2 regions of the Flavobacterium movens genome follow, and region 2 is predicted to be linked to the other one. Evidence: riboswitches for the same ligand, from Rfam matches in the RefSeq annotation. Region 2 holds a riboswitch; the other holds the start of a gene.
The links. Region 2 has a riboswitch for S-adenosylmethionine ahead of AAYQ05_RS15790 (alpha/beta fold hydrolase). Riboswitches for the same ligand answer to the same signal wherever they lie in the genome.
Positions count from the first base shown of each region.

Region 1: another riboswitch for S-adenosylmethionine. It lies ahead of AAYQ05_RS04970 (redoxin domain-containing protein); the one in region 2 lies ahead of AAYQ05_RS15790 (alpha/beta fold hydrolase).

Region 1 covers NZ_JBCPXY010000002.1:352,075-368,938, reverse strand. Annotated here, with positions in the region: gene AAYQ05_RS04990 (SusC/RagA family TonB-linked outer membrane protein) at 1-2,721, opposite strand, end outside; gene AAYQ05_RS04985 (glycosyl hydrolase) at 3,162-5,948, shown strand; gene AAYQ05_RS04980 (glycoside hydrolase family 88/105 protein) at 5,965-7,092, shown strand; gene AAYQ05_RS04975 (aminotransferase class V-fold PLP-dependent enzyme) at 7,167-8,639, opposite strand; gene AAYQ05_RS04970 (redoxin domain-containing protein) at 8,829-9,821, opposite strand; SAM riboswitch class I at 10,072-10,172, opposite strand; gene AAYQ05_RS04965 (response regulator) at 10,388-10,843, opposite strand; gene AAYQ05_RS04960 (PAS domain-containing sensor histidine kinase) at 10,852-13,524, opposite strand; gene AAYQ05_RS04955 (hypothetical protein) at 13,746-14,012, opposite strand; gene AAYQ05_RS04950 (TonB-dependent receptor plug domain-containing protein) at 14,263-16,125, opposite strand; gene AAYQ05_RS04945 (exo-beta-N-acetylmuramidase NamZ family protein) at 16,256-16,864, opposite strand, start outside.
Region 2 covers NZ_JBCPXY010000008.1:197,754-214,617, forward strand. Annotated here, with positions in the region: gene thrA (bifunctional aspartate kinase/homoserine dehydrogenase I) at 1-2,006, opposite strand, end outside; gene AAYQ05_RS15790 (alpha/beta fold hydrolase) at 2,008-2,991, opposite strand; SAM riboswitch class I at 3,069-3,176, opposite strand; gene AAYQ05_RS15795 (hypothetical protein) at 3,366-3,584, opposite strand; gene AAYQ05_RS15800 (homoserine dehydrogenase family protein) at 4,232-5,320, opposite strand; gene AAYQ05_RS15805 (O-acetylhomoserine aminocarboxypropyltransferase/cysteine synthase family protein) at 5,515-6,819, opposite strand; gene AAYQ05_RS15810 (hypothetical protein) at 6,890-7,066, opposite strand; gene AAYQ05_RS15815 (TonB-dependent receptor plug domain-containing protein) at 7,406-10,252, opposite strand; gene metK (methionine adenosyltransferase) at 10,801-12,051, shown strand; gene AAYQ05_RS15825 (hypothetical protein) at 12,162-14,444, opposite strand; gene AAYQ05_RS15830 (carboxypeptidase-like regulatory domain-containing protein) at 14,538-16,864, opposite strand, start outside.

The sequences.
Region 1 (16,864 bases), on a different contig from region 2:
CAAAACACTTAAATCTAAATCTTTGTATTTGAAGGTATTTGTAATTCCCCAAGTATATTTTGGAGTTGGATTTCCTAAATCAACACGGTCTTCAGAGTTGATTTTTTTATCTCCGTTCTGATCTACATATCTCGGATCTCCAAGAACCAGTTTATTTCCTCCAATTGTAGTTCCGCCAGCATCGATATCCGCTTGAGTTACAACTCCATTTTGTTTCAATCCGAAAATCGTGTACATTGGTTTACCGACTTCTAATTTGATAAATGGCACACCTCCGTCAAATGAATTGCTAATTTCAATTTTACTTTGATCTGGACCTAAAGCCAGAACTTTATTTTCGTTATGGCTTATATTTGCGGAAGTTCTCCACTCAAAATTGCCCGTTTTTACGTTTAATGAATTCAACTCAAATTCCCATCCTTGATTTTGCACTTCTCCAATATTGGTTTGATATGTTGGAAAACCAGAATCACTAGGAATTGGAACTCTTAACAGCAGTTCATTGTTTGTTTTTCTATACAATTCGAAGGTCCCAGAAAGTCTGTTTTTGATAAAACCAAAATCCAATCCGAAGTCAACACTTTTTGATTCCTCCCAATGCAAGCTTGGATTCGGAATAGAAGATGCCCCTTGTCCAGCTGCAGCTGCTCCACCAATAGAATAATTGAAAGTTCCAAGAGTGGCATATTGTGCATAACTTCCGATGTTATTACTTCCGTTAACACCTGTGCTTGCTCTTAATTTCAATTCAGTCAGCCAATCTACATCTTGCAAAAATGCTTCCTGCTTTATTCTCCATCCAAGCGAAAGAGAAGAGAAAGTTCCCCATCTTCTGTCTGCACCAAACTTAGAAGAACCATCACGTCTAATACTTCCTGCTATAATATATTTTTCTTTGAAATTGTACTGAATACGAGAGAAAAATGAAAGCAAAGTATTTTTTTCTGCATTAGTAGAACCAATAGATCCTGCAGGCAATGTCTCAATTGTTGAACTATTGTAAAGTGCTCCAGAAGACATTGTAGATCTTGTGATATCGTACGAGTTGAAAGATTGTCCCAAAAGAACATTCACACTGTGGCTTCCGAAAGTTCTGTCGTATGTCAAAGTATTTTCGTTAACTAGATTTTGTCTTCTATATGTATTATAAGCTCCTCTAATACTAGCAATTACATCATTTGGCGTATAACTTTCGTTAACGTTATCTGAGTTATCAAAGTTGATCGTACTTTTTAAATTAAAACTTTTAGCAAATTGATAACTAGCATATGCAGAAATTAAATTTCGATACATCGAATTTCTTCCTGTTCTTGCCAAAGCATTCAGCATATTTGTCGTACTGCTTCCCCACATATATCGCGTTGTATACTTTTCACCCTTAGCATTTTCTGTGCTTTCAAAAACTGGAGTTGCAGTAAGCGCTTTAAAAAGTGTATTATCTTTCCCTTCAACACCTGGATCATTTTTTATAGAATAAGAAGGCGCTAAGTTGATTCCCATTTTAAAATTTTCTGACAATTTAATGTCAATATTTGCTCTTGCAGAAAAAAGAGAATAATCTGTTCCGACAATATATCCCGTATTTTTTTGATAGTTGGCAGAAACATAGTAGTTTACAGCATCTGTAGCTCCAGAAGCAGTTAGCTGATAATTGCTGAATTCTCCTGTACGAAACACTTTATCCTGCCAGTCAATATAGTCCAGACCAGGATGTCCAGGCATATCCCATCTGTCATCATGCAAATATGTATAATATCTTGAGTTGCTTGGTATTAATGGAGCAGTAGGATTTACTGCATTGTAAGCTGCAATTCTTTCTGCCGTTGTTTGACTTGCAGAAGCTCCTGCAATTCCAGACCCAACCCATTGCGAATCAATCATCACTTTTGCTCTGTCAATCCATCCTTGAGCAGAAAGCATATCTACTCTATTTGCTTCTTTATTTACACCGCCATAGGTATTAAAAGTAAATTGCGGTTTTCCTTTTTTACCCTTTTTTGTTGTAATAATAACCACCCCATTTGATGCACGCGAACCATAAATTGCAGCCGCCGACGCATCTTTTAAAACCTCGATAGAAGCCACATCGTTAGGATTCATATTATCTAGCGGACTTCCGTTAGAGAAAGTTCCGTTGCTATTTGATCCTTCTGTATAAATCGGAAATCCATCAATAACGTACAATGGCTCGTTTCCTGCTGTAATCGATCCGGCTCCACGAATTTCTATGCTAAAAGGCTGTCCTGGCAAACCCGTAGTCTGTTTTACACGAACCCCAGCTACCTGACCAATTAGACCTTGGTCAATTCTTGAAATTGGACGCTCTGTAAAATTCTCTGTTTTGATTCCAGAAATAGCTCCCGTTGTGAGCTTTTTCTTTTGAGTACCATAACCGATGACAACAACTTCATTTAAGTTGGCACTTTCTGCTTCAAGAGAAATCGTATAATTTGTAGCAGCGCCAATTTTCACTTCTTGTTTTACAAATCCAATAAACGAAAAAAGTAAAGTTTCTCCAGGTGCAGCAGCAATGCTAAACTTTCCATCCATGTCTGTGCTCGTTGATCGACTTGTTCCTTTCACAATTACGTTGGCTCCCGGAATTGATAATTTAGCTGCATCGGTAACGGTTCCTGTAACCGTTTTTTCTTGCGCATAGCCCGATGAGTACAACAGTACCAATAAGGCTATAGTCAGCAAAAGATTAAGCTTGTTTTTCATAAAATTTAGTTTTGGTTAGTTAATTAGTCTAACTCAAATTTATCCAGAAGCCTTTTCCACAGTATCCTGTAGTATCCTGTTAACTTTCAATATCTTATATTTTATTTTAAGTTTTGATTAACAGAAAATACGCACAACTACCTGATTTACAAGCTTTAATTCATTGCGAAATCAAAAATTACAGGATCAAAAATTTTATTAAATTATTTTTAAAGTATTAATATTTAATTGCATAAAAAAATATTAATTACACAACAAATAAGTGTAAATTTTACACATTTAATTTTAAGTGATTTTTAAATAAAAACAGGATGCTACAGGATAGCTTTTAAAATCGCTCCCTCTACTTTTACTTTAATACCAAGACAATCTATCGTAATTTTTAAACCTAAAAAGTAGGAAAGAAACTATTTTTACAAAAGTCAAATACGGCATAAATAATGAAAAGATTCTGCTTAATAACACTATTGCTTTTCTCTTTTTTTCAGGCTAATTCGCAAGAAAAAAATAAATCCCCATGGCCAAACTCTACCAACCTGAATCAGCCTTGGGCGCGTTGGTGGTGGATGGGAAGTGCAGTAGATAAACCTAACTTAAAAAGAAGCCTTATTGATTTTCATCACGCTGGAATTGGCGGAGTTGAAATCACTCCAATCTATGGCGTAAAAGGAGAAGAAAATAACTTTATCGATTATTTATCTCCAAAATGGCTGGACATGTTAGATTACACCATACGCGTTTCAGATAGTTTAAAAATGCAGGTCGATATGGTTTTAGGAACTGGATGGCCTTATGGAGGATCGCACGTAACATTGAATCATGCTGCAACTAAACTTATAGTCGAAAAATATCAGGTTAAAAAAAATGAAACATTCAATCGAAACATTATAGTTAATGCCAAAGAGAAAAATCCAGCAGAATTATTGTATGTGGTAGCCTACGGAAATGACGGATCTATTATTGATTTGACAAATGATCTTAAAAACAAAAAGACAAATATAAACGATAAAGGTCTTGAAGGTTCAAGTATTAAATTACCCAGTAATCTACAACCAAATCTACTAAACTGGAAAGCAAAAAAGACAGATTATACCATCTATGCCGTATTTAGCGGAAAAACAGGACAGCAGGTAAAAAGAGCGGCTTCCGGCGGAAACGGATATACGCTAGATCATTATTCCACAGAAGCTTTAAAAGCTTATGTTGCTCCGTTTAATGATGCTTTCAAAGGTAGAGAGGGAAAAATAAGAGCCATTTTTAATGACAGTTTTGAAGTCTACGGAACCGATTTCACTCCCAACTTTTTTGATGAGTTTAAAAACTTGCGTGGTTACGATTTAAAGAAAGAACTTTCTGTTTTATTGAATGAAACCGACAATGAAGAAAGTAACAGAGTCAGAAGCGATTATCGTCAGACTATTTCTGATTTGCTGCTTAATAAATTTGATAAATCTTGGACTAACTGGGCACATTCTAAAAACTTCAAAACAAAACTTCAGGCTCATGGTTCTCCAGGAAATTTAATCGATTTGTATGCTTCTGCAGATATTCCAGAATGCGAAACATTTGGCTCTATGCCGTTTGATATTCCGGGTTTGAGACGTGACAAAGAGGACATTCGCGAAGGAGATGCTGACCCTGTTATGCTGAAATTTTCTTCGTCTGCAGCTCATATTTCTGGTAAAAACCTAGTATCGTCGGAAACGTTTACTTGGCTGAGAGAACATTTTAAAACGGCATTATCACAATGCAAACCTGAAGCTGAAGATTTAATGCTAAATGGTGTCAATCATATTTTTCTGCATGGATCGACTTATTCTCCAGACCGTGCCGTTTGGCCAGGATGGCAATTTTATGCATCGGTAAATTTTAATTCGAATAATACAATTTGGGAAGATGCCCCCGCTCTGTTCTCTTATATTTCAAATTGCCAATCTCTTTTACAACAAGGAAAAGCAGATAACGAAATTTTATTGTACTGGCCGATTTTTGATGCCTGGGATAAATACCATAATGGAACTTTATTTTTCCAATTCAAAATTCATTCGCTATCAGAATGGCTTCATGGAACTTCTTTTTATGACACCACAAAAAACCTGATCAAGAAAGGATATAGCACCGATTTTATTTCGGACAATTTTATAGCTCAAGCTAAAGTGGTAAATGGAAACATCATTTTATCTGGCGGAAGTTATAAATCCTTGATTGTTCCAGTATGTAAAAAAATGCCATTAGAAACACTTCAAAAATTAATTGAATTGAAAAAAGCAGGCGCGAGCGTTATATTTGAAGGTTTACCTGAGTCTGTTCCTGGATTATATGATTACAAAAATCGAGAACAAAAGCTCAAAAAAATACTATTAGACAATCAATCTCTAGTTTCGTCTGAAGACATTTTCAAAGCTTTAGAAAACAAAAATATTAAACCCGAAAGTCTTGTAAATACAGGATTAAAATTCATTAGAAGAGATATTGACGGAGAAAAAATATATTATATCGTCAATCACACCAAAGAAACAATAGATGATTTTATTCCGATTGAGATTGCAGATAAGGAAGTCCTTATTTTAGATCCGTTAACTAAGGAATACGGAAATGCCATTGTCCATAAAAAAGACCACAACACATTTGTAAAACTAAAAATTGAGCCTGGCCAATCTTTCTTTTTAAAGACAGAAAAAATCGCATCTCAAAAAAAATGGCCTTACTATGAATCTGATTCTAAAACATTTCCATTGCAAGGAGATTGGAAAATTACTTTTGATAAAGGCGGACCAAAATTACCTCAAAGTACTGTTGTTTCTAATTTAGAATCGTGGACAAAATTAAATCCAGATGCTGAAGCTTTTTCTGGCTCTGCAACTTATACGCTTCAGTTTGAAAATCCCAACCCTTCAGTACAAAACTGGAGTTTAAATCTGGGGGACGTTCGCGAAAGCGCAAAAATTTGGATCAACGATGAATTTGTCGGCACACTTTGGTCAATTCCATATAAACTGCAGATTAAAAATCTAAAATCAGGAAAGAACACCTTGAAAATTCAAGTGACCAATCTTCCTGCCAACAGAATTAGAGATATGGAGCTGAAAGGTAAGGAATGGAAAATTTTCTACGAAATAAATATGGTGGATAAAGATTATAAAAAATTTGATGCCACAAAATGGAATCCGATGCTATCAGGACTTTTAGGCCCTGTAACGCTAACTCCTCTGAAAGAACAAAACTAACAGCCAAAAATAAAAAATGAAGAAATTACTATTACTCTCCGCACTTTCTATTTTTTCTATAAAAAGTCTGCCCGCACAAGATTTAACGGATAAGAAGCAAATTCTAAAGCAGATGATTCTTGCCAATGATTATTTTATGCAGAAATGGCCAGACACTGGAAAAACGATTATAACCAATAAGGAAAGATCAAGCAATATCTGGACTCGCGCTGTTTATTATGAAGGTTTAATGGCGCTTCATGAGATTTTTCCAAAAGATACGTATTATGATTATGCTTACGCTTGGGCTGAATTTCACAATTGGGGATTCAACAGTGGCAACACAACTCGAAATGCCGACAATTACTGCGCCGCGCAAACATATATTGATTTGTATAATTTGGAGCCTGAATCGAAAAAACTGAAAAATACAAAAATAAATATCAATATGCTGCTCAACACCCCTCAAATCAATGATTGGTCGTGGATCGATGCTATACAAATGGGAATGCCGGTTTTTGCGAAATTGGGTGTTTTAGAAAAAGATAATCGCTATTTTGAGAAAATGTATGATATGTATATGTATTCAAGAAATAAACACGGAGACAATGGACTTTACAACGCGAAAGAAGGTTTATGGTGGCGTGATGCCGATTTTGATCCTCCGTATAAAGAACCGAATGGTAAAAATTGTTATTGGAGTCGCGGAAATGGTTGGGTAATTGCCGCTTTAGCAAAAGTACTGACTATAATTCCAGAAAATGCGCCTCACAGAGAACAATATGTAAAAGATTTAAAAGCAATGGCGACAGCGCTGGTGCCGATTCAGAGAGCTGATGGTTTTTGGAATGTCAGTCTTCATGATCCGACCAATTTTGGAGGAAAAGAAACTTCTGGAACTGCACTATTTGTATATGGAATGGCATATGGCGTAAATAACGGAATTCTAAAAAAAGAAACGTATTTACCTGTAATTGAAAAAGCTTGGAAGGCGATAACAACAGAAAGTCTTCACGAAAATGGCTTTTTAGGTTATCTGCAGTCAACAGGAAAAGAACCTAAAGACGGACAACCGCTTTCTTACGATAAAATACCCGATTTTGAAGATTATGGTTTAGGATGTTTTCTGCTTGCCGGTTCTGAAATTTATAAAATGAAGAATTAAAATAGTTTTAAAAACCCGACAGTCCAGAAACTTGGAGATAAAACCTGTCGGGTTTAATACTTAACTAACTATACTTAAACTAACTTAAACCATTCATTTACTTCTCTTGCGATGGTATCTTTAATTTCCGGATTCTCAAATTCATTTGAAACCGGATTATATTTATAATCTTTTTTCCATTTTTTATAATTTACGGCTACTTTTTCAATCGCATCGCAGATATAAAAAAGCTCTTCATTGGTTGTAATTGGATGCAGTGATAAACGAACCCAACCTGGTTTATTGGTCTGATTTCGCTGTAATAATTCATTTGTAATTTTTGCCGATTTCTTTTCGTTGATATTAAACAAATAATGCGCATAAGTACTTGCACACGACCAGCCTCCACGTACCTGAATTCCGAAACGGTCATTTAAAAGTCTAACGATTAAATTGTAATGGATATCTTCAATCACAAATGAAACACAGCCAATTCGCTCTGTGGTTAAATCTCCCAAAATAGATAATCCTTGTACTTTTTGAAGTCTTGAAAAACAAAGATCAAGCAGTTCTTTTTCTCGTTCTCTGATTTTCTCCACACCCATTTGCTCTTTTAATTCTAAAGCCAACGCCGTTCTAATGACTTGAAGAAATCCGGGAGTTCCACCATCTTCCCTCACTTCTATCACATCACTGTAACAATATTTCCCTAACGGATTGGTCCATTTTACATTTCCTCCGCCTGGATTATCTGGAAAATCAGATTGGTATAATTTTTCATTAAAAACCAAAATACCACAGGTTCCGGGTCCGCCTAAAAATTTATGTGGCGAAAAGAAAATTGCATCCAATTGTTCATCTGGATCATTTGGATGCATATCGATTTTGACATACGGCGCCGAAGCTGCAAAATCTACAAAGCAAAGTCCGTCATTTTGGTGCATGATTTTGGCTAATTCGTGATAAGGCGTAATAATTCCGGTAACATTCGAACAAGCTGTAAATGAACCAATTTTCAAACTTCTATCTGCATATTTTTTAATTGCTGACGAAAGCACTTTTGGGTCGACTAAATTATTCTCATCAGGTGGCAAAATCACAACTTCGGCATTGGTTTCATACCACGAAACCTGATTGGAATGATGCTCCATGTGAGTGATAAAAACCACAGGTCTGTCTTCTTCAGCTTTTGTTCGAAGCGCCATAATACGCTGCAGTTTCGATAAAGCTGCCGTCATACCACTTCCTGTAGTTACTAAAACATCAGATTCATTTGCATTGACTGATTTCTTAATAATATCTCTAGCATGCTGATAGGCATAAGTAGAGGTTTTTCCTGTCTGACTTGAAAGTGAATGCGTATTGGCAATCATTGGACCAATTTTATTGAGCATTATATCTTCGATCGGAGTGTATAATCTTCCGCTGGCAACCCAGTCTGCATAAACTAAATTTTGTTCTCCGTAAACCGATTCGAAAGTATGATCAATTCCTACTGTATTTTCTCTAAACTTAGAGAAGTAACACTCAGGTTCTGTTGGTTTTGTTGTTGGCTCAATAGCATTCATATCCTATATCATTTTAATTAACTAAATCTATTATTGATTGAATCTTTTTAAACACATAGAAACATAGATTATATTCTAAACAATAGATATTTGAAAAAATCTAGATTTTCACACATAGCTATGTTTGTTATAACAAGTGAAACGCCTCTCTAGATAAAGAAAAACTATGTTTCTATGTGTTTAAATAAATTAATTTGCCTGCCCTAAAAGCGTTTTTAGTGTAGCTTGCAATTCTTCTCCGTGCAAGTTTTTGGCAACGATTATTCCTTTAGAATCTACTAAATAATTCCCCGGAATAGCTCTAACTCCATATAATTTGGCAAAGGCACTGTTCCAGAAAAGCAAGTCAGAAACATGTGTCCAGGTTAAATTATCATCCTTAATTCCCTTAATCCAGTTTTCTTTCTTTTTATCTAGAGAAATCCCTACGATGTTGAATCCTTTATCATGAAATTCTTTGTATGCCGCTACAATATTTGGGTTTTCTCTTCGGCATGGACCGCACCATGAAGCCCAAAAATCTACTAGAGTATAACCTCCTTTTAAATTGTCATAAAGTCGAACTGGTTTTCCTTCAGGATCATTGGCTGTAAAATCAGGGGCTTTTTTGCCTACTGCTAATCCGTCTAAAACAATAGCCAATTCTTTTAATTCTTTCACGTAAGTGGTATTCTGAAGACTTTTATCCAGCAAAGCAATATTTTGTGTAATCTGTTCTGGCGTTAATCTGTAAGACCAATTTCTATATAATACATAAGCCGAAACAATAGATTTTGGATTTTCTGTTATGAATTTGCTGATTTCTACATCTTTGCTCTTTTTATAGCTTTCGAATAAATCTTGAGAAACCGAACCTTCGACCACAGAGGCAGTATAATATTTCTTTGGACTCAGTTTTACCGAAATTGGATCTTTTTCTAGAAAAATATATAAAGGCGAGCTTTCTGTATTGACGCTTAACCCGTATAAATCTGGTGTTTTTACTTTTGTTTTAAAACTAAAATTTCCGTCTTTTACCTTTGCCGAATCTATCGTGGTAAACATTTTATTGTGAAACTTCTGCAAGTAAACATATTGTGCCACTGTATCGACAACAGTTCCTTTTAATTGTAAATTACTTTCCTGCGCCTGAGTTTGAACGGCTCCAAGAAACAAAGCAAAGCCTAATAGTATTTTTTTCATTTTATTTTTAGTTTTTAAGATTAGACAAAAGAATTTCAGGCCAATGCCAAAAGACATTAGCAGATTTTTAATTATTTAAAGAATAGAGTCTGGTAGAACTAGTCTTTTTCCGCTAGAAAAAGGCAAAGCTGTTTTCTTCGAAAATGGAATTCAAAAGCTCATAACCTGCGTACAAAATTGTTTCTGCTTTCATTTAAAAAAATAAAGATTTAACGTTGATGAACTTAAACAGATTTACGGATGAAATCTTTTCTTATCTGCCCGCATAAAGCGGAAGGATTTAGCACCTTGTTCGGCAACAGGTTGCTAAGACGTCAATGGGCCTATTCCCTCAGTCTTTCTGGATAAGTATCATTTTTTAATTTTTCTGATACAAATATATATTAATTCTACCGAATTAGTCAAGTTTAATTTGTGTTTTTTATTTTTTATTGAAAAAAGAAGTATTCAAAAAAAACACAACGTTATAAAAATCAATAGATTAAAATAAATTTATTTCTATTTACAAACTCCTTTTTATAAAAGAAATTCATACTTTTTTTGCATGGAAAAGCAAAGTATTTTACTTATTCAGCAGTAAACACATGCAGAAATTTATTTTTTTCTAGATCGAAAAGTGATTTTTTTAATCCCTTATCAAGGTTTGAAGTAATCGATCCAAGAACCTTTTTTAGATCCTTAAAATCAGTTGGTTTCACAAAATAGCATACAGCACCAAGATTTGCTGCCGCTTCTAAATCGTTTTTATGTGAAGAAGTAGAAATCATAACGACTGGAATTCCTTTATAATTCTCATTCAATTTCAGCCTTTTCAAACATTCCCACCCGTTCATTATAGGCATATTCAAATCCAGAAAGACAATCCCTGGAATTTCTTCTTGTTTTTCGAGTAATTTTAACGCTTCGCTTCCATTTTCGGCACAATGACAAATAATACTTTTATCTATATCTGCCAGCGCTTCACAAAACATTTCTGCATCATCCTGATCATCATCTGCCAATAAAATTATCTTTTTCCCCATAGTTTTAATTAAATATCTTTTTCTTTTTGTTCAAATGGCAGTGTTATGCTAAAAACTGCTCCTTTATCAGCAATTCCTGTTGCGCTAATACTTCCTCCATGCCGTTCGGCAATTTTTTTACAGAGAGACAAACCTAAGCCCGTTCCTTCGTAACGATCTTTGGAATTTAAGCGGGTAAAAGTTTCAAAAATACGTCCAGTTTGATTGTCTTCAAAGCCAATTCCGTTATCTTCTACCGTAATTACCGCCACTCTTCTTCCGTCTTCAATTTGTTCATTTGCTTTAATTGTGATTTGGGGCGACACTTCTTCTCTAGCAAATTTAATAGAATTGTTAATCAGGTTATAAAACAATTGATAAAGCAATACAGAAGCTCCTTCAACCAGAGGGAGCTCTTCATAGTAAATTTTACCTCCTGTTTTTTGAAGCGCGATTTCAAGGTCGCTTTCTATATTTTTAATCACTTCATTTAAATCGACAACCGTTGCTTTTTGCAAATCGGCATTGATTTTAGAATAGGCCAACACACCGTCAATCATAGTAAACATACGGTCTGCCGCAACATGAATTCGTTCAATATATTTTGAAGATGATTCGTCTAACTGTTCGCTAAGATGATCTTCGAGACGGCTTAAAAATGTTTTGATTTTTCTAACGGGCTCTTTTAAATCGTGAGATGCAACATGGGCAAACTGCTGTAAATCGTCGTTGGAACGCTGTAATTCTTTGGTACGCTCTGCCACCAAAATCTCCAATTTTTCGGTAATCGATTTTTGCTCATGAATATCAGTGCAAGTACCAAACCAATTGGTAATTACGCCTTCTTTATCTCTTATTGGAAGCGCTTTACTCAAAAACCAACGGTATTCTCCCGTATTGGCATTTTTTAAACGAAACTCAATCTGATACGAAGTTCCTGCATGAACACTTTGATACCAAGTTTTTGAGACTAAAGAAACATCGTCTGGGTGAAGTACGGGCATCCAACTTGAATCTCCAAATTCATGTTCATTGAAACCAGTATATTCGTACCAGCGGCTGTTATAATAATCTATAAATCCTTCTGGATTAGATGTCCAGATAATTTGTGGCACAAGATCTGCAAGCTGCCTAAATTTTTCTTCGCTTTCTGCAATTACATTTTGAAGTTCTTTCTGCGAAGTAATATCGCTTGAAGCACCAAACCATTCTACAATTTTTTCTTTATCGTTTAATATCGGAACCACTCTAGAAAACACCCATTTCACAGTATCATCTTCATTTATAATTCTGTGTTCCATTTCGAAAATACTTTTCTCCACTATCGATTTGGAAATAAGATGCACAGCACGCTCCAAATCACTCGGGTGAATAAATTTATCGAGCCAATTGATGCCTTTTTTTCCTGAACTAGACAACTCTCCGTCGCCCTCTAGATTATGCATGATCATCCAATCGGCATCCATGCGATAAACCAGATCAGATGAAGCGTTGATTAAGGCTCTAAAACGGTTTTCACTTTCTTCCATTTTCTGGCGTGCCACCACTTGCTCAGTAACTTCTACTGCTACTTGTATCATACCAGTTATCTCTCCTTCTTCTATTAGAGGTCGATAAGCCAGATTATAATAGTAGTTCTTCAATTCTCCTGTCCGATTATGAGGCACTAGAACTTCGCTTTGATCAAACGGAATTCCTTCGTTATAAACCTTTAGAACTTGTTCCCACACATATTGCCCTTCTAGTTCTGGCAATACATCTATCAGACGCATGCCTATAATTTCTTCTCCTCGCCCTATCATTAGGAGCATATGTCTGTTTATCTGCTCAATAACAAGATCATCTCCTCGAAGTACCAAAGTGGGAGCTGGAGTCTGATGAATCATTTTACGGAAACGACTCTCATTTTGCTGCAGTTTCTCTTCAGCCAGTTTGCTTTCGGTTATATCTCTTGTTGTTCCAGCTACACATTCTACTTCTCCTTTTTCGTTAAAAACGGGAACAAAAATATAATCGTAAATTCTTCTTCCCAATTCGGCATGCGGAAAAGAAACTGTTCCTCTAATTGGCTTTTTATTGGCCACAACAGCATCAATTTCGCTTTCATGCATTTCGGCATGCCAGTCTTCGTAACCATTTTCTCTTAATCCGCGGCCAATAGAATCTTGTTCTGTTTTGCCCCACATGGTTAATAAAGCTTTGTTTGTATAAATGAACTTATAATCAAGATCAAATACATAAACCAAATCGGGAGTGCTGTTTATTATAGAATTGTAAAGTCTTTTTTGTTTTTCTGCATCAATCAATGCTTCATTCAATGCAGTTTCGGCCTGTTTTTTTTCGGTGATGTCTTCCATCGTTACCACCAACAATTGATCTTGAGCTACGGCAGTAAAACGGAACCATTGTTTTTTGGTTTCAGTACCAAACCATTGTTCAAAATTAGCTGGAATACTGGTTTCTAAAGTTTCAATAAACTTTTCAAGAACGTCTGTTCCGTTTACATTAGAAAAAACTTCACTGTATCTTTTATTTTTATAATCCGAATTCCCGATCCAGTTTACTAAATAGGCATTACATAATAATATCGTAAAGTCTCCAGCTTTACCCTTTTTACCATACAAAGGTTTCAAGACTGCAATACCATTTGGCGCAGAATTAAAAACAGTTTGAAAAAGGTCTAGATTATGTATTAGCTCCATTAAGATATTTGATGAAAAAATTTCTAATGCTGTTTTTTGCTACTAATGAAACGTAAATTTGTTAAATTCTTTCTCAAATATAAATAAAAACACGATTGCCTGTTTAAAAAATAAAAAAAGCCAAATCGTTTAAAATTTGGCTTTTTTTCGGTTTGACAAGAATAACATCAGTTACTGTCTAATATGCAAAAGAGCGGAGTATTTTTCCGCTCTTTTTAAAATTAATCTGTTTTTGTTTCTTCATTTCCAAAAGTACGAATATTCATATTGGAATTGTCTTTATGTCTCAGTTCTTCATAATCGCTATCATCTCCCCAATCTCCTGTATTGGTGTGCTGAATAGGGTTGTCACTTTCATTTACATATTCTTCTTTATTTTCGCCATTCGGAAAATACATATGGTATCCTAAAATAGGATCCCAGTTTGATTCCTGAGTACGATCAATACCATCTTGGAATAAATCGTTTTGTTCATTTCTTGTTTCCATTTTCTACAATTTTACACCCTCAAAAATTGAAAGCCCGATTATTATTTCATTCGTAAGTTAGTAAAATTCAACAAATTAAATCACAACCTATTATATCATTTAACGAAAATTTTACATGATTCTGTATTGTTAAATAAATTTTTTAATGCGTTTTAATTCAGTTTTTAGAATTATACTGAAACTAAAAAAGCCTCTAAACACAAGGTTCACAGGCTTTTAAAAAATATCTGAATTCTTGAAAATTTACTTCTTAAAAAGTAACCAGTTTTACTCCTAAAGTAAACCAGCGTGATGGCAACGGTACTGCCCCTACTTCGTAATAAGTTGCATTGAATATATTTTGTCCGTCTAAAAAGATTGTAAATTTATTAATTGACTGACTTACTCTAAAGTCATTTACCCAATAAGATGGTCCTGTAATTCTTTCATTAAAACGAGTTGCAAACATAACCGATAGATTTTTAAACTGATAATCTATAGTATTGGTAATTTGATGTTTTAATGACGAAATTGCATATTTTGAATACGTTTCTGTACGTGCACTTTTGAATTCTGAATCTAAATAGGTGTAAGCCAAAAGAATATTTAATCGAGAATCTTTAGAGAAATCGAATCTATAAGTTCCGCGTAAATTAATTCCGTTTGTGTTTAAATCTCCAGTGTTTTGACTCTGCCAAGGCTGCGTTGTAAGATTACGCATCCAGTCGATATAATTATCAATTTTTCTATAGAAATAATTTGCATTCAAGCTTAAAGCTCTTTTGTTGTACTTGAATCCAATTTCGCTTTGAAAAGCATTTTCTGAATCCAAATCTGGGTTTCCAACATTTCCTGTCTGTTTCAAATACAAATCTGTAAACGACGGAATTCTTTGGCTTGTTCCGACATTTCCAATAATTTTAAATGCATCGGTAATCGCATAACTAGCATCAATTCCAGGATAAATCTGCCATTTGTAATCTGAATTGTAATTTAAATATGTTCCGATATTTACATCCAGTTTTTCAGTAAAACTTCTTCTATATTCTGCATAAAGTCCCACATTTTCGCGATCGTGATCTCCAATGTTTGATGAATGGATGTTTTCATTTCTAAATTCAGCTCCAAAACCAATTTCTCCTTTAGATAATTTTACTGTAGAGTTTAATTCTCCTGCAATAGAATTGGTATAATGCTGACTTCTTCCAACAGCCAGATTTGAATTTCCTAAATAACGGTAATCATCATAATTGTAACGATATGTTATTCTCGGCATAATTTTCCAGCTATCCGTAATTTGATGATTAGACTGAAGATTAGCAAACGTAGTCTGAACAATTTCCGTTGAGTTTTTATCTCCCGGCGCAGCATAAAATCCGTTTGCTCCAAATCCGTTTTTGATATACCCTGCAGAACCCTGAATTTCATTTTTATCATTGATCTGCACATTTCCCTGATAGAAAATTTTGTTGTTTTCGAATGCTGTGTTGTAACGGTATCCGTTGCTTTTATCATGCGAAGCAAAAAGCAAATGCTGCTGTTTTTCTTTACCTAAAACAGCTCCAGCCTGAACTCCTGTTCCGTAAAAAGTATCTCCTGTATCTTGAGTGTCTTTTTCAAAATTAGATCCTGCATAAGTGCTTACCATAAAACCAGAATCGGTTGGTTTTTTGGTAATAATATTAATTGCTCCTGTTAAACTGTTAATTCCGTAAATTCTCGCTGCTGGTCCGCGAACGACTTCGATTCTTTCAATTGCTTCAACCGGAAGAGGCAGGTTTAGCATATTATGAGCAGTTTGCGAATCGATTACTTTTGCTCCGTTTAATAAAACAACAGTCTGCTCAAAACTTCCTCCATCAACACTAATGTCGGCTTGAGTTCCAAAAGGCCCTCTTTGTCTGATATCTACTCCGTTGGCATACTGCAATACTTCTTGCAAGGTTCTTCCTGGCAGTTTTTTAATAGTTTCGCTCGAAATAACATATACATTTCTATTTTGTTTAGAAATTGGTGTATTAAAACGGCCTTCATTAATAATAACTTCATCCATTTGGTTGATGGAATCTTTCTTTGTCTGTGCGTAAAAATTGGTACAAATTACTGCAAAGGCAGCAAAATAGATTTTTTTCATTTTGGTTTACTATTTTTTTGGCAAAAGTAAACCCTTACCGTACCAATAAAGTATACCAGTTTTGTAATTACAACTAGACCGGATGATATTATGATCTATTTTTCTAAAATCTAAGCAAAACTGAGAGATATTACTTATAAATCAAATATTTGGCGCGCATTTTTTTAAATGCAATTAAACCTTCTTTCCAACTGTTTCTGATTTCTTCTTCAGAAACTCCAGCTTCAATTTGCTGCTGCAGTTTTTCATTTCCTGCGCGAATAGCAAACTTTCTTTTATCAAAAAATTTAGATTTATCTGCTGTTGTCTGATAGGCTTTAATCAACCATTTAATTTCTAATCTGCTTATCCTCGGAATAGAAGACAAATCTTCTCCATTGCATTCTATACCTTTGTATAAAGGATCTTTATCTCCAAAATTAGGCTGTGGAGTAAAAGATAAATCGCTTTTTGGCAGATATGGCGAACCGTAAATCTGAAACTGCTTTTCTGTTCCGCGTCCCATACTTACATTTGTTCCTTCAAAAAGACATAAACTCACGTACAAATTAATTGCCTGATCGTTTGGCAAATTTGGTGAAGGTCTTACTGGCAAACTATAAGAGCTTTTTCTGGTATAATTCAAACATGGAATCACAGTCAATTTGCATTGAATTCCATCTTTTAGCCATTTTTGTCCATTGATCATTTTGGCTTCTTCGCCTAAAGTCATTCCATGCAATAAGGGCGTTGGGTGCAT
Region 2 (16,864 bases):
ATTAATAATTTTCTACCAACATCATTTCCGCATAAATCCTCACGCGGATCTGGTTCAGTATATCCGTTATCAATTGCTTCTTGCAAGATTTCACTAAATGGAGCATCTTTCGCTGAGAAATTATTGAATAAATAACTTAAAGTTCCAGAGAAAACTCCTTTTATTTTTGTGATATTTTCTCCTGAAAGGTGTAATAATTTAATCGTATCAATTAATGGTAATCCCGCACCAACATTGGTTTCATATAAATAATTCTTTTGGTTTTCTGCTAATGCTTTTCTTAACTCTTTGTAGAAACCATAGCTTAATGTATTTGCCACTTTATTAGAAGAAATCAAATCGAAACTGCTTTCTACAAGCGGAATGTAATTCTCAACAAAAGTTGCGCTTGCGGTGTTATCAATCGCAATTAAGTTCTCTAAGTGATGCTCATTCGCGTAAGCAATAATATCTTTTATGGTGTAAGCTTCGCCTTTGGTTTCAATTTCGCTTTTCCAATTGCTGTTAACACCGTATTTATTTAAAAGCAGTTTTTTAGAATTCGCTATAGCGAAAACATTAAGCTTAATGTCTTTACGTTTTTCAATTGCTGCAGCCGATTCTAAAATCTGATTGATTAAAGTTCCTCCAACTAATCCGTGACCGAAAATGGCAATGTTGATCTTTTTAGAAACTCCAAAAATCTCTCCGTGAATTACGTTCAGAGCTTTGTTTAATTCCTCTTTTTTCACAACTAAACTCACGTTTTTACCTGTTACAGTGTTGTTGAATAAAATTGGAACAATTTTATTTTTGATTAAAGCGGTGTATGGTTTATGGAAAGTACTTAAATCCTGTCCAATAATCGAAATTACTGATACATTGTCTGTAACCGTGATTTGATTTACATCTTTAGAATAAAAGTCATTTTCAAACTCTTTTTCTAATTCAACCATCGCAAGAGTAGCTTTTTCTGTTGCCACCACAAGACCGATTCCTCTTTCTGAAGAACCTTGAGAAATGATGCTTACACTAATATTGTGATCGCCCATTACTTTAAAAATTCGGGCATCAACTCCCGCTTTTCCAAGTAATCCACGTCCTTCAAGATTTACAAGAGAGACATTTTCTAAAACAGAAAGTGTTTTAATCCCTTCTTTAGAAGAATCCGATGTAATTAAAGTTCCGCGATTTTCATGATTGAAAGTATTTAAAATTCGTAACGGGATATTCTTTTCTAACAAAGGAATAATCGTCTTAGCATGAAGAATCGTTGCTCCAAAATTTGCCAGCTCATTTGCTTCGTTAAACGATAAATATTCGATTTTTTTAGCATCTGCAACCAAATCTGGATTTGCAGTATAGATTCCGTCTACGTGCGTGAAGTTTTGTAATTCTTCTGCGTTTAAATAATTTGCGATTAACGAAGCGGTATAGTTACTGCCATTTCTACCTAAAGTAGTTGTGTCGTTGTTGTTGTTTGAGCCAATGAAGCCTGTAACTATATTAACCGTTTCGCCGTTATGTTCTTTAAAATAATTTACTACGTTTTTCTTTGAAAGCTGTTCTAAAGGCTGAGCATCGCCAAATTTAGAATCTGTTTTCAACAAATCTCTTGTATCTACAAAATTGGCAGGAATTCCTTTTTCCAGTAAAATAGCCGTCAATAATTTAGCCGAAAGCAATTCTCCTTTAGATAAAATCTGATCTTTGATTTTTTTGCTGTAATCACCAATTAGACTTACTCCTTCAAAAAGTTTGTCTAAGACATTAAATTCTTCAGATAAATCAACCTGTGGATAATCTGATATTTGATATTTTTTAAAATTCTCTAATAATTCTTTATAACTGCCATTTTTAGCTGCAATGCTTAAAATAAACTCTAATTCGTCAGTAGCATTTCCGCGTGCAGAAACTACAACGGCAATTTTTTCACCTTGATTTACTTTATCAGAAATGATTGAAACAACTTTGTTAAGTCCTTCTCCGTTTGCTAACGATTTACCTCCAAATTTTAATACTTTCATTTTATTTCTTTATTGTTTCTGCCTTAAAAATATCGGCAAGTAAATGATCTAATTGTTTGTACTCGATTAAAAAAGCGTCATGTCCGTGAACCGAATCAATTTCGCTATAGAAAACATTGTCTTTAAACTTCTTCAACTCTTCATAAGTTTCTACGTTTTCTTTTGCTGTAAAAAACAAATCTGAATTGATTCCGACAATATGAATTGAAGCTTTTGTTTTAGACATTAAGTTTTCAAAACTTTCACTATTTCTAGTAATATCAATTGTTTTAAGCAACTGATTCATTAATTTATAAGAAGACAACTGAAATCTTTTCTGCAATTTTTTTCCATGATGCGCCAACCAGCTTTCGATATTAAAAATTAAAAGATCTTGGTTTATGGTACGCTGAAATTTTTCTTTGAAAGATTCTGGCGAACGGTAACAAAGCATGGCATGTATTCTGGCGTCTTCAATTGGTTTCGACGAATTATTAAGAATTTGCTCTTGTAAAAAGCAATTTGCGATAAGCCAATCTGTCGATTTCCAGTCGCTCGCTATCGGAATAAGGTTTTCTGTGATATTTGGCGCTAATGCTAAAATTTCCCAAGCAATTCCACCTCCAACAGAACCTCCAATAACTGCAAAAAGCTTTTCGATATTTAAAGTTTTCACACCTTCGATAAAAATTCTTGCAATGTCTCTGGCTGTAAAATCTAAATAGTTATCGATTAAGAAAGAATCGTTTCCGTTTCCTGGAACATCAAAAGACAAAATGGTGTAAACAGCAGTATCAATGGTTTTGCCTTCGCCAATCAAGTCATTCCACCAGCCACTTTCGCCAGTAACTTGCGAATTTCCAGTTAAAGCATGGTTAACCAAAACAATAGGCGCGCTGTGCAGAGGTTGACCTGCCAGCGTAAAACTTAATGGTATAGAATGATAAGTTGCATCACTTTCTGTGATGAAATCTTGAATTATAATGGGATTTGGTATATTTTCCAATTTCAAATCTGTTGTATTATTGATTTGTATATGGAAATATTAGAAAGAAAAACTAGGTTTAACTAGAAAAAATCTTGTTGTTATCTTTCCACGTTTGGCGTGGTAGAATGTAGCACCTTCTTCGTTTTAACGAAGGGTTGCTAAGGCTTCATCGGGTCTAATCCCTCGTCCTTTCTTTATAACATTTCAATACGTGTTTGAACTTAACGGTGCAAATTAACTACTATTTTCTCTAACAAACAAATTTTATCTAAAAGTGTTTGTTAAATTTCTGAGACTTATTTTAGCAAAAACTATTATACGCAAAAATTTACCGAACAAAAATGTCCAGTAAAATTAAGCAGGTTTTACCCTAGTTTATGATGCTTTTCCGTTTAGATAAAAAGCGTTTCATTTTCTTTTGAATACATCAAAAACAATAAAGAGTTAGGTACTTTTTTCTCTGCTGCTTTACCTTCCTCTGTGATTTCAGCCTCTGTTATTCCGAATCTTGGATGAGCCAATTCGTTTATTGGTGGAGGCGGATTATTTTTTCTTGTTCTTCTATTTTTCAAATCTGAAATTTTTTCTGCTAAGTAGTTCAATGTGCTCATGATATTAAGTTTTAGTTAAGTTGCGTTTTATAATCTTTATTTCTCTTTTATGTTTGTGTTAAGCCCCTTTCGGGAATAAAAAAACCCTTTTGGATTTTCTAGATACCAAAAGGGTTTAAGTTTTTAAACTCATTTATACTTTTAGTATCAACAGACGTATGCGCAAATAAGCGCGACAGTAAACATCTTGTTCATCTGTAAGGATTTATTCATCTGTGATTTATATTGTATTTTATTTAAATTCTGCATTTGTTGTAAATTAAAAAGCCTCCCAATTTTTCTTGGGAGGCTTTTACTATATTATTATTGTATTCTTACAATTTTTTTAAGCAATAGACACCCCAACCTCGGTCTTAACCGAAATGGCACAAAACATTTTGTTGACTTTTAAGTTCATTTGATTTCTAGTAGATTTTGGGTATAACAAATATGCAAATATTTTTTTTATTACACAAATTAAATTCAAGAATTTAATTACAAAAATCGTTAAAAATCAGTTTTTTAACGACAAAAAACGTCTTACAAAAACGAAAACGAAATAATAAAGGTAAAAAACCTACAAAAAAACATATTTTCCTTAATAATTCCATTTGACAAATCAATTTATCAAAGAACTTTTTTTCTTTTTTTTATTTTTTTCTAAAAATTTATAGCCAAACGGCTTCTTTAGCCCTAATTCGTTCTGCAATTTTCAGAATATCAGTTATAATTCCTCTTGAAATTGCCTGTTTGCATGGTGGAGCACTCTGAATTACAATCGGAATATCGGCGTACGATTTGGTATAAATTTCAAAAATGGTATCAGAACCTTTCAATTGCCCGATTGGAGAATCGACTGGTTCAGAAATCAATTTGGCTTCCAAAGTGCCTTTTTCAATATCAAATTCTCCTACATATCGAAGCACATGACTTTCTGCCTGAGTAATTTTGGCAATCTTAAAAGATTTATCGACTGCGTCTTTATTTAACACACCATTTTTTTCCAAATGTTCTTCGGTTATAAACGGCTTAATTTTAATATCTGAAAGCTCAAAATCTTTTCCAATTTCTCTAGCCAATATCAGAAGCTTTCTTGCTGTATCATTTCCTGATAAATCTTCTTTGAAGTTTGATTTCATTAAACCTAAAAGGCTTGCATCTTTTAAAACAGACGAAAACGAAACATCTTCCGATGAAAATCGATTAAAGACATAACTCAAATTATCAGAGAAAACCCCTCGAATCTTAGTGATTTTTTCTCCCGAATAATACAAATCTCTTAAGGTTTGCAAAACAGGAATTCCAGCCTCAACAGATGTTTCATAAAAAAACTCCTTGTCATACTTTTTAAGATCTGCTCTCAGTTCTTTATATAAGTCAATCGGGAGCGTATTGGCTTTTTTGTTTACTGCTACAATATTGAATCCATTTTTGATTAACGTATTGTAATGCTTCACCAATTCATCGCTGGCTGTTGCGTCTACGGCAATCAAGTTTTCGAATTCATTTTCTTGTGCAAATTCGACAATATCTTCTACTTTAAAAGGAACAGCCAATTGTCTAAAATTGGTTTCCCAAGCATATCCAACGCCTTCTTTCTCAAAAAAAGCAACCGTCGAATTGGTTATTATTGGAAAATGAAAATCGACATTTTTACTTTCCAGAAAAAACTCCTGACTTTCAACAATTTGATTAATCAAAGTACTTCCGATATTACCAATTCCGAAAAGGATAATGTTTATTTTAAGCTTTGACATAATTTCTAACATTTTTAATTTTTTAAAACCATATAAGTGATGTTAGTTCATTAATATTCCAACGTTTATCAATTAGACGCACTGCAGTGCGTCTCTACATATGATTTAAATTTTATAATGGTGTTTTTCATAAAAAATTACCTTTAGCAAAACCACTCGCTAAAGGCAATTTTTCAAACAAAAAACAAAAAAACCTAATTTTTATTGATGCTGAATTGAGAAAGCGAAACACTTTCAAAAACAGCTTGCAGATCTGCAATCAAATCTTCTATATCTTCAATTCCAACAGATAGACGAATCAAATCTTTAGAGACTCCTGTTTCTATTTGCTCTGATTCTGTTAATTGCTGGTGTGTAGTGCTTGCAGGGTGAATAATCAATGATTTCGTATCACCAATGTTAGCCAGCAGAGAGAATAATTTGGTATCATCTACCACTTTTTTGGCTGCATCAAAACCTCCTTTTAATCCGAAAGTGATAATGCCGCTTTGACCTTCTGGCAAATATTCTTTGGCCAGATCAAAATATTTATTTGATTTTAGACCTGGATAATTTACCCAGACTACCTCATCTTGTTTTTCTAACCATTCAGCTAGAGCCAAAGCATTTTCACTGTGTTTCTTGATTCGGATTGGAAGTGTTTCTAGTCCCTGAATAATCTGAAAAGCATTAAATGGACTCAAAGCGGCACCAAAATCACGCAGACCTTCAATTCGAGCTTTTGCTATAAAAGCGGCATTTCCTAAAGCTTCATGATATACTAATCCGTGGTATCCTGCAGATGGCTCGGTAAATTCGGGGAATTTTCCGTTTGCCCAATCAAAGTTTCCAGCATCAATGATAACGCCTCCTAATGAAGTTCCGTTTCCTGCGATATATTTAGTTAAGGAGTGAATTACAATATCGGCACCATATTTAATTGGGTTTAATAAATAAGGTGTCGCAACTGTATTGTCTACTATAAATGGTACTTTGAATGCTTTGGCTTCTGCCGAAATTGCTTTTAAGTCTAATACATCTAATTTTGGATTTCCTAGAGACTCAACAAAGAAAGCTCTTGTATTTTCTTTTGCTGCTTTTGTAAAGTTTTCAGGTTTTGACGGATCTACAAATGTGGTAGTAATTCCTAATCTTGGCAAGGTAACTTTTAGAAGATTATAAGTTCCTCCGTATAAACTATTTGACGCAACAATATGATCTCCTGCTTTTAGCAAAGTCAATAAAGTTGTAGAAATTGCCGATGCTCCAGAAGCTGTTACTACAGCTCCAATTCCGCCTTCGAGTGCTGCCAGACGTTGTTCTAAAATATCATTTGTCGGGTTGTTTAATCTCGTGTAGATAAATCCAGCTTCGGCAAGACCAAATAAATTGGCCGCATGATCGGCGTTATTAAATACATATGATGATGTCTGATAAATAGGCACGGCTCTTGTTCCTGCGTTTTTAGTTACGTCGTGTCCTGCGTGTAATGCGTTTGTTGCAAATTTTTGTGTACTCATGATTTCTTAGTTTTTTAGGTATTTTTAATACGTTTATATATTGTAATTGATTTTAATTTTTGAAATTGATTTAAGCTAAAATATCTTCAGCTTCTTCTTCAAGATCATATAAATGAAATAGTAATGATTTTTGTGTTTTTGTCTGCTGTGCAGGATCATATTTTAGCGTTTCAGTCGATGTCTCTTCCGAATTATTATTTCTTAATAAGTATTGAAATGCGATTGTATTTATATCTAGTGTATTCATGATTTAAAATTTAAAATGTTGGAAATAAAAAAGCCCTTTCGGATGGCGACCAAAAGGGCTTATAGTTTAACTATAACAAAGATTGTCTCTCTCACTTTTGGCAACAGCAAATTGGGATGCACATTTGCATCATCTTACAACACATCATATTTCCTTTTGCTATTGTTTTCATTTTGATTTAAAATTTGAATTCGACTATTTTTTAAATTCGACTAATTCGATAGAGTAAATATAATAAGTATTTTTTGAACGACCAAATTAAAATTGAAATTTTGTACTATTTTTTTTTGAAATTTCTTTCAAGCCTTTCAAATAAAGACTTGAAAGAAATTTATTTAATTAAAATTTAAAGCTCAAACGAGCAAAACCAAATCTTCCGTTTAATCCGAATTGAGAAACTGCTCTTGAATATGCAAACTGATTCGCATTTGTCAAATCTGTACTTGGCGCTGGCGACAAAGTTGGCGTTGTGTTTGTAAATGCAGGAGTTGCAGGATTATTTCTGTCTGGATAAACATCTCCTATATTATTAACTCCAATTGTAGCTCTCAAATGCTCGTTGATCTGATATCCTAAAGATAAATCGGTAACCAATTTTGCGCTGTATTCTGGATGTTCGTATACAGAAGAAAATCCGTCCAGATTAACATCTGTTGCTCCTGGATCTGTAACTTTTCCGAAATAGCTGTTTCTTAAATAAATATCCAGTTTTTTAATATTGAAAGTTGTCATCAAATTGGCTTTCAATTTTGGAATCGCTTCTTCCAAATATACTCGGCTTGATTCTGGAAAGAAAGAATAGATGTAAGGTTCTCCTCCAGCATTAACGATAGACTGCGGAATATGTAGATCTCCTACTCTTTTAGTTTCGTTGAAGCTTAATGCAAAATCATTTCTAATTGTGAAATCCTGAATTACATCGTATTTCTGCGAAATTACCAAATCAATTCCTTTTGTTTCAGAATCGATTCCGTTTGTCCAGAATGAAGCTCTTTCTACACCCTTCAAATCAAATGCCTGCTGAAATAAAGTCAACGCTTCAGCTTGTTCTGGTGAAGTTGCCGCTGCGATCTGGGCATCTGTTGGTCTAGAATATTGTCCAGACAATACAATTCTGTCATTGATTCTTGTAAAATAAGCATCAGTTGCAATGGTTATGTTAGCTTCAGGAATTTTGAATGTAAATCCTGTACTGATGCTTTTTGATTTTTCTGGTTTTAAACTTTCAATTCCAATGCTTTTTGCTGCTTGTGAATCGTTTGTAAAATAACCAACTTGATATGGAGAACCGTTTATAAACTGAGTAGAACTTGACTCAAAATATCTTTGCTGTAAAGAAGGCGCTCTAAAACCTGTCTGTCCAGAAATTCTCCAATTAATATTATCATTTAATTTTAAAAGAGAAGCCAATTTAAAAGTAACCGTATTTCCAAAATCTGAATAGTTTTCATAACGTGCTGCTCCGTTTATAAGCCATTTTTCAGTAGCATTCAATTCTAAATCTATGTAAGCCGCGCCACTTTTTCTGTTTTTTTCTTTAGCATCTGAAGGCTGAAATCCTGAAAATCCTTGCGCTCCTGCTCCACGTTTGTTTCCAAAGAAGTCAGTTACAATCAATGGTGAATTGCTTGGTAAAATTCCAGAAACTAGATTTCCGTTTACATCATACAATCCGTAAGAAGCTTCTTCTCCTGCTTTAATCTCGTAGTTTTCATATCTGAATTCACCTCCAAAAGCAACATTCAGTCCAGAAAGAACATCTAGCTTTTTACTAAAATCCAAATTGGTTGTGCTTTGCAAAAACGAAACTTTTCCTGCATCAAAACTAAAAGGAGAATTTGTCCCTAAAGTTGCATTGATGGAATTATTTACATCATAATTAAAAGAGTTTGTTCCTAAATTTGTGCTTAAATCAGTATCAAATCCAAATAATTGCGTAGTTACACCAACTGCTGCAGAAGCATCTAAAATTTTTGATTCAATTTCTGGCAAGAATCCGTTTTGATACACTTGCGTGAAAGTTCCAGAACCATTTGGCAATCTATTAAATGCATATGATTTTCCGCTTCTGTACGATAATCCACCAAAAGAATATAAAGAAGTTGTTTCTGTTAAAGGATATTTTGCATTGTAATATGCTTGTCCCGAAGCCAATTCTGACTGGCCAACACTCATATTATAATCACTTCTCTGCTGTCCTCTATAAGCCAATTCATTATTAGTTACATCAAAATTTAAAGCGGTCTGCATCTGCGCAATTGTTGAAGCTGATGCTATGGCGTTTTGCTGTGCTGTTGTAAAATAACTTACTTGCGGCGCATATTGTTTTAAAGAAGACAAAATCTGAGCTGAATTAGCAGTCGTATTAATGTTGCTAAATAAAGAGTTAATCTCAACTCCATCTTCTGCTGCTCTGTTTTCAACTGCATTGTAGGCATTAAAAATAGGATTGCTTCTAATTCCTGCTCTGCTCGTTGCTTGTCTCGTTACCGCAGTTCCTGTGATATTTAAGAAACTTCCAGGTTTGCCCAATGAAGTTCCGTAGTTTAAATCGATTTGAGCAGTTTGACCGTCTGCTCCTCCTTCAAAATTATTTGATCCCGAAGATAGATTCGCGCCATATTGAATTCCTCCTGTCAAATAATTAGCGTTTTTCTTTAGAACAATATTAATAACTCCCGCAATCGCATCAGAACCATATTGCGCGGCCGCTCCATCTCTTAAAACTTCTATTCTTTCTATGGCAAAAGACGGAATGGCATTTAGGTCTGTTCCAACAGATCCTCTTCCTGGCGATCCGTTAATGTTTACCAAAGCACTTGTATGTCTTCTTTTTCCGTTTACTAAAATCAGAACCTGATCTGGCCCTAATCCTCGTAATTGTGCAGGGTCAACGTGGTCTGTTGCATCTGCCGTAGATGTTGGATTACTCGTAAACGAAGGAGCAACATAATTTAAAATTTGAGTTACACTGGTTTGAGGTGCTCCTTTTGTTATTTCTGACACATTGAAAACATCAACTGGAACAGGCACATCTGTTTTAACTCTGTTTTTACTTCTTGATCCAATAATAGTAACTTCAGACAGTTCGTTGTTTTTTAAACTGTCTTGCTCTTTTTTATTTTCTTGAGCATAAAGTCCTGAAAAAGTCACAAGACCTAAAACGATTAGTACATTTTTCTTCATTTCTTTTTTTTACTGATTAATTATTGTATTTGGCTTAAAAAAAATCTTACAGATTTATTTTTGACATAAAAAAAACCTCTGCGATTCGGCAGAGGTTCTATTTATATTTTATTGAAAAATAACTACAATAGCGTCTCTGCGGAGAACTCCGGCATCTTACAAGACATCATATTGCAAACTGTAAATTTCATTTGTTTCTTTGTTTTAACGGGGCAAAGTTGCAAACTATTTTTTAATCGACCAAACAAAAAACAAAATATTTTCTATTACCCTATCAAAATAGTATGTTATTGTTAAATTTCTGCTAGAAAAAATAAAAAAAGTTGAACTTTAATTTGCAAATCAAAATGGTTTCATACCTTTGCACCCGAAACAGAGGAAAAATTTGAACTGATTGCAACCTCTTCATAATGAAATGGTTTCATTGTGAATGCTGAAAGATTCATTTCAGCAGTAAAAAATGCTAAAGCAGAAACTCTCCTTTAGCCCTTTTTAGCAATTATTTTCCTCGCTTAAATTTAAAACTAATACATTTTTATTACATTATTATGGCTTATTTATTTACGTCAGAATCTGTTAGTGAAGGGCATCCAGACAAAGTTGCAGATCAAATTTCGGATGCATTAATTGACAACTTTTTGGCATTTGACGCTGACTCAAAAGTAGCTTGCGAAACGTTAGTTACAACTGGTCAGGTTATTTTAGCAGGTGAAGTAAAATCGAATACTTATCTTGATGTTCAGCAAATTGCACGTGAGGTAATCCGTAAAATTGGATATACTAAAAGTGAATATATGTTTGAAGCAAATTCTTGTGGAATTTTATCAGCTATTCACGAGCAGTCTGCAGACATTAATCAAGGTGTTGACAGAGCTAAGCCAGAAGAACAAGGCGCAGGTGACCAAGGAATGATGTTTGGTTACGCTACAAACGAAACTGAAAACTACATGCCATTGGCATTAGATTTATCTCATAAATTATTACAAGAATTAGCTATTTTAAGACGTGAGAACAAAGAAATCACTTATTTACGTCCAGATGCTAAATCTCAGGTAACTTTAGAATACAGCGATGATAACAAACCAACTCGTATTGATGCGATTGTTATCTCAACTCAGCATGATGATTTTGATGAAGAAGCTGCAATGTTGGCTAAAATCAAAAAAGATATTATCGAAATCTTGATTCCAAGAATTATTGCTAAAAACCCAGAACACGCTCATTTATTTAACGATAAAATCAACTACCATATTAACCCAACAGGAAAATTCGTTATTGGAGGACCTCACGGAGATACTGGTTTAACAGGAAGAAAAATTATCGTGGATACTTACGGTGGAAAAGGTGCTCACGGTGGTGGTGCATTCTCTGGAAAAGATCCAAGTAAAGTAGACAGAAGTGCTGCTTATGCAACTCGTCATATCGCTAAAAACTTAGTTGCTGCCGGTGTTGCTGACGAAATCTTAGTTCAAGTTTCTTACGCAATTGGAGTTGCTGAGCCAATGGGAATCTTCATTGAAACTTATGGAACTTCTAAAGTAAACTTAACTAACGGTGAAATCGCTAAAAAAGTAGAAGCTATCTTCGATATGCGTCCTTACTTTATTGAGCAACGTTTAAAATTAAGAAACCCAATTTATAGCGAAACTGCTGCTTACGGACACATGGGACGTAAACCAGAAACGGTAACTAAAACTTTCTCTGCTCCAGGCGGAAACGAAAAAACAGTTACTGTTGAATTGTTTACATGGGAAAAACTTGATTTTGTTGACCAAGTAAAAGCTGCATTTGGATTGTAAATCTAGATTTATAGACTAGCTTAGATTGTTAGATATCTTAGTTGGCTAAACATAAAAAAGCCGATTTCTAAAAATTTAGAAATCGGCTTTTATTTTATATGCTAATCTTATTAATAAGTTCCATTCTGCATTTTAGCTAATACTTCTTTTATTTCGCTTGCAGTTTCTTCTTCAACAGTATCACTTAAATATTTTACCGCTAAAGTCTGAGTTGCAATAGCTTTATCTTTCTGTCCGTCTTTATAATATAGCTGCGCCAAAGTATCTAAATAATATGGATTGTTTTTAGTTAACACTAAACTGTATTCAGACCACTTTATCGCATCTTTGATAAAGTTAGAATTCTGAAGATTTGTCACCACTGCCCAAGCCGCATTATTGGAAATGTCTGAATGATAATATTTGAATGAATTCCATCCATCATAAGAATAACTTGAACTTGAATCTAATCCAGAGAAAATAGCGTCTAATTTTTCTATTGGACTTGCTCCTGCCAATGTTGTATCAAAATAGGCATTAAACTCTCTTAAATAAGTTGTATTAGAACCATCCTGATCTACAATCTGACTTAAATAATAAAAATAATTTTTGTAGACATCAAAATTACCTTTTCCTGATGCGATAATCTTTTTATAAATAGAATTGATTTTCTCCTTATTGATCTCCCCAGTCAGTCCGTCCTGAGAAGCGTACAGATTTTGCTGTAATGCATTCGTAACTTCAGAAATCGGGTTATTCATTAAAGGCACTTGTCCATACATGTCATTTCTTTTCAAATTGTTGAATGTACCTAGTTCTTTTTCAATTTCGTCAGAATGCTTTAATATATAATCAATTGCTAAGAAATCTGTGTCGTTAAGAATTCTATCTTCGTTAAAGAGCTGTTTTGTAAATCCTTCATTTTTGATTTCTTTCAAAATTGTTTCCACCAAATACATATTTACTGTTTTATCTTTTTGATGAGCCTCAATCAATTTTTTCCAACTTTGTGCCACTTCTTTTTGATCCAATACTGTTTTTGCAAAAACTAATTCTGTAGGATCTGATGAAATGTAATCTGAATCGTAACTGTATGATATTGCAAGTAATGCCGCTTTATTAAAAGCTTGAATCAGATCATCATCTGACGCTTTTTGGTTTTTCAGATTTTTTCCTAAAGAAACAAGAGCATTTGTACGCAATAATTTGGGATAAAAATTTCCATAATAATTAAACGCTTCCTCCTTATTTGACAAATTAGCTTTTGCTGTTGCCAATATATCCCCATTATCGTTTAAAACAATAACAATTGGATCGTTTGTAATTTTATTGCTTTTCAGCCATTTTTTATCATTGGTTCCAGCCAGATAATAGTTATAAATATCATATTGAGCATTATAGGAATCATACATACTATATCCAGCTTGTGTTTCCTGATTTTTTATAAAAGCATCAAAATCTTCTTTTGCCTTTTTATTCTTGTCATCAACCACAACTACCAAAAATTTGTTACTAGCTGTTTTGGTAGATTCTATTGCCTTTTTTAGATTGTCTTCTATTTTTAGTTTAAAATCGTATTTGGTATAAGAAGAAGGAGGATCAAGAGGATAATCTGCTGCTGGTATTGCAGTAGTATCAACTGGCAGACTATTATATATGCTATCGACTACAGCTCCTCCGTAACTCTCTCCATAATAAGAGTCTTTCCCTGGATACGTCCAGTTTGAAATACTTTCAGTTTGTATTGGAACGACTGCTGGAGTCTTAGCTGGCTTTTCATCTTTTTCATTTACAAATACCAAAGGATCTTTCCCGTATGATTCAGAAATTCGTAATTCATTTGTTTTTTTATCAAAAAATCCTCCAAGATTTAAATCATTCAAAACCGCCAGATCATAGTTTATTGTTACCTCCGAAACATCTTTCGGTAAGGCATATTTGCTTACGTCACTTTTACCGTTGTAATCTTCATAAACCAAGTATAGAAAATCAGTTCTTTCTATTTCGAAATCTAAATCAGTAGTTTTCCAATCTGGATCAACTTTTGTTTTAATATCGGCTACTCTTTGATATTGAACTGCTTCAGAACCATTTTGAGTTCCTATAAAAAATGAGTAATAAGAAGGATTCAAAAACTTAATTTTAATCTTTTTTGCTTTTTTATCTTTAACAAAAGAAAGATCAAATCTATTGACTGTTTTTGTGTTTTTTAAGAAGATAAGAGAATCTCCTTCAATTTTGTAATCTCCTGAATAAAAAACCAATTCGTACTTATTATTCTCTAATAAATTTAATTTGATTTTCCCTCCCTTATTTATAGATAAATAAGTTCCTTTTTCTATCCCATTTGTTTGGCCGAAAGAGGTAGAAAATCCAGCAAAAAGGAGTGATAAGCTCCAAAGAAAATTGCGCATAACTACATGTTTTGTTGTTAGTAATATTGCGCAAAGATATCTGATTCATCTTTAAACAAATCATAAAAAATCATAATTTTTGCAGTTAAAATACTACAAATTATATTTCATTGAAAATATAATGTAACGAGGCTGCACGGTGTATTGCGATACTCGCGTCGAAAATTGCGAAAAGCTATCATCGTTAAGATATCTCGTGTTTAACAAGTTGGTTGCAGACACTTTATACTCCCATTTGCTGTTATTTTTTTGATAAATTAAACTGGCGCTTAAAAAATCATATTCGTTATCTACAGTTTTATTTCCGTTGTAATAATGATAGAATTCATACTCTGAAACAAAAGAAAAACTGTCTAAGAAATAATAGTCTAATCTTGCAAATGGTTTATCGGTATAAAAAGTAGAGCCGCTGTACTTGTTAACCAAGAGATTATAGCCAAACTCTATATTAGGCAGTTTTTTATAATTTGTTGAAGCTTTAACAGTATAGCTTTGCACAAAACTCTCTGTAGTTGCTAATTTTTCGTTTTGAATGTTGTTGAATTTTGACCAATTAAGACTTGCACTTGCTGATGCTTTGTAGTTTTTCAAGAAAGAACGTCCATAAGTTCCCATTCCCGAAAAAGTTTCGTCTGCTAAATTGGAATTATAAGGAACCGAAGACTGATTAATTCCGTCAAAATCGGCTTTTGTTTTAATGGCGTCTACCTTTTTCGTGTATGTTGCGTTGGCAAATATATTCTCAAAATTGAACATATTATACTTAAAGTAGCGCAACGAATGCACTTGTGAAGTAGCATTTTCTAAAAAACGGTTTCCGCGGAATAAACTACTGTAATCTGACAAAACATAACCCGCCGCCAGCTGATTGATATCTGTAAAATCATTAGTCAGAGAGAAATTATAAGTCAAAGTTTCTGATTTTTTGATTTGATATAAAGCAAAGAAATCTGGAAGTACTTTTACAAAATTCTGAGAATAATCGTTCCCCAATTGGCCATTTGTCATTTGATACGTATGAAGGCTTACTCCTGGCGTAAACGTAAATTTTCCTGTTAGAATTTTATAATGAAAACCTAAAAAGGCATCATTAAATCTATAATCTACATCATTATTGTTTTCCGTATCATTAAGATCATTTCGATCCCCATTATCTAACATTTGGAAAATATGAGAATTAAAATTCTGATAAGAATAGGTATTTCCAAAAGTAACATTAATATTGCTTTTTGGTGTCACCATATAATAGTAATCCAGTTTTGCATCGATTTTATTGGTTTTTACAAAACGATCCTGATTTAAATCATTACGATTTTGCCCAGAAATATAACCCGATAAATCAAAAGGCTGTGTTCTTAAATTGGCATTATAAAACGGATTTTCATCTTGATATAGATGCTGCATTTCAAAAGCAAAAATATTTTTACTGCTCTGTGTATAATATAAACTTAGATTCTGATTTATAGAAGTTGGATCTTGCTTTTTTTGAGTTAAAATAGTTTCTACCGCAGAAACATCACTAACAATAGATTCACGAAGCAAATCTGTATCTTCATTCTGTTTTGATAATTTGGTTAAGATATCATAATCAAACTGAAATTTATCATTTGGTTTGTAAGTTGAACTTAATTTAAAAAGTCCCAAATTATTCTTTTGATGCGTCATTTCATCACGTTTCTGCTGATCTCCAGAATCCAAAATCGTAGTTTGAGATTTAGTCTCTAAATCTGTTTTTGAAGTTGAAAGAATTCCGAAACCACTTATATTCCAAGCTTTGTTAATGGAATAAGCAAAGTTTGTCGCTCCAAATTTTGTTTCAATTTCCTTTGCCCGATTATTTCTAAGCAGTGAAATTCCTAAATCATTCGAAGAAACATTAAAACTACTTCCTCCCTTTTTCATGACGTTCTTAAACCCACCAGTAAACTTAAAATAATCTTGTGCAGTAAGAGGTAATTCGCCAATATTATTAAAATTGGTGATTAAATTAATGCTGTATTTCGGACTATAATAAAACAATTTAGGATTAATAATGTATCTGCTATCCAATTCTGCAACGCCAATTCCTGCAGTTACATCTCCAAACCAAAAGTTCTTTTTCCCTTCTTTTAGTTTGATGTTCATTGCTACATTTTCCTGATCGTTTTCTAGACCTTTTAGCTGACTTATTTCATTATAGTTTCGTAAAACTTGAACTTTATCAATCGCATCGGCGGGGATATTTTTGACGCCCAATTTGGTGTCTCCGTCAAAAAAGTCTTTTCCTTCCACCATCAATTTACTGACTTTTTTTCCTTCCACTTCAATTTCTCCATCAGCATTTACCTCAACTCCTGGCAGCTTCTTTAAGACATCTTCAAGCTTTTTTTCTGTTCCCGATTTAAAAGAATCAGCATTATAAACAATTGTGTCTCCTTTTA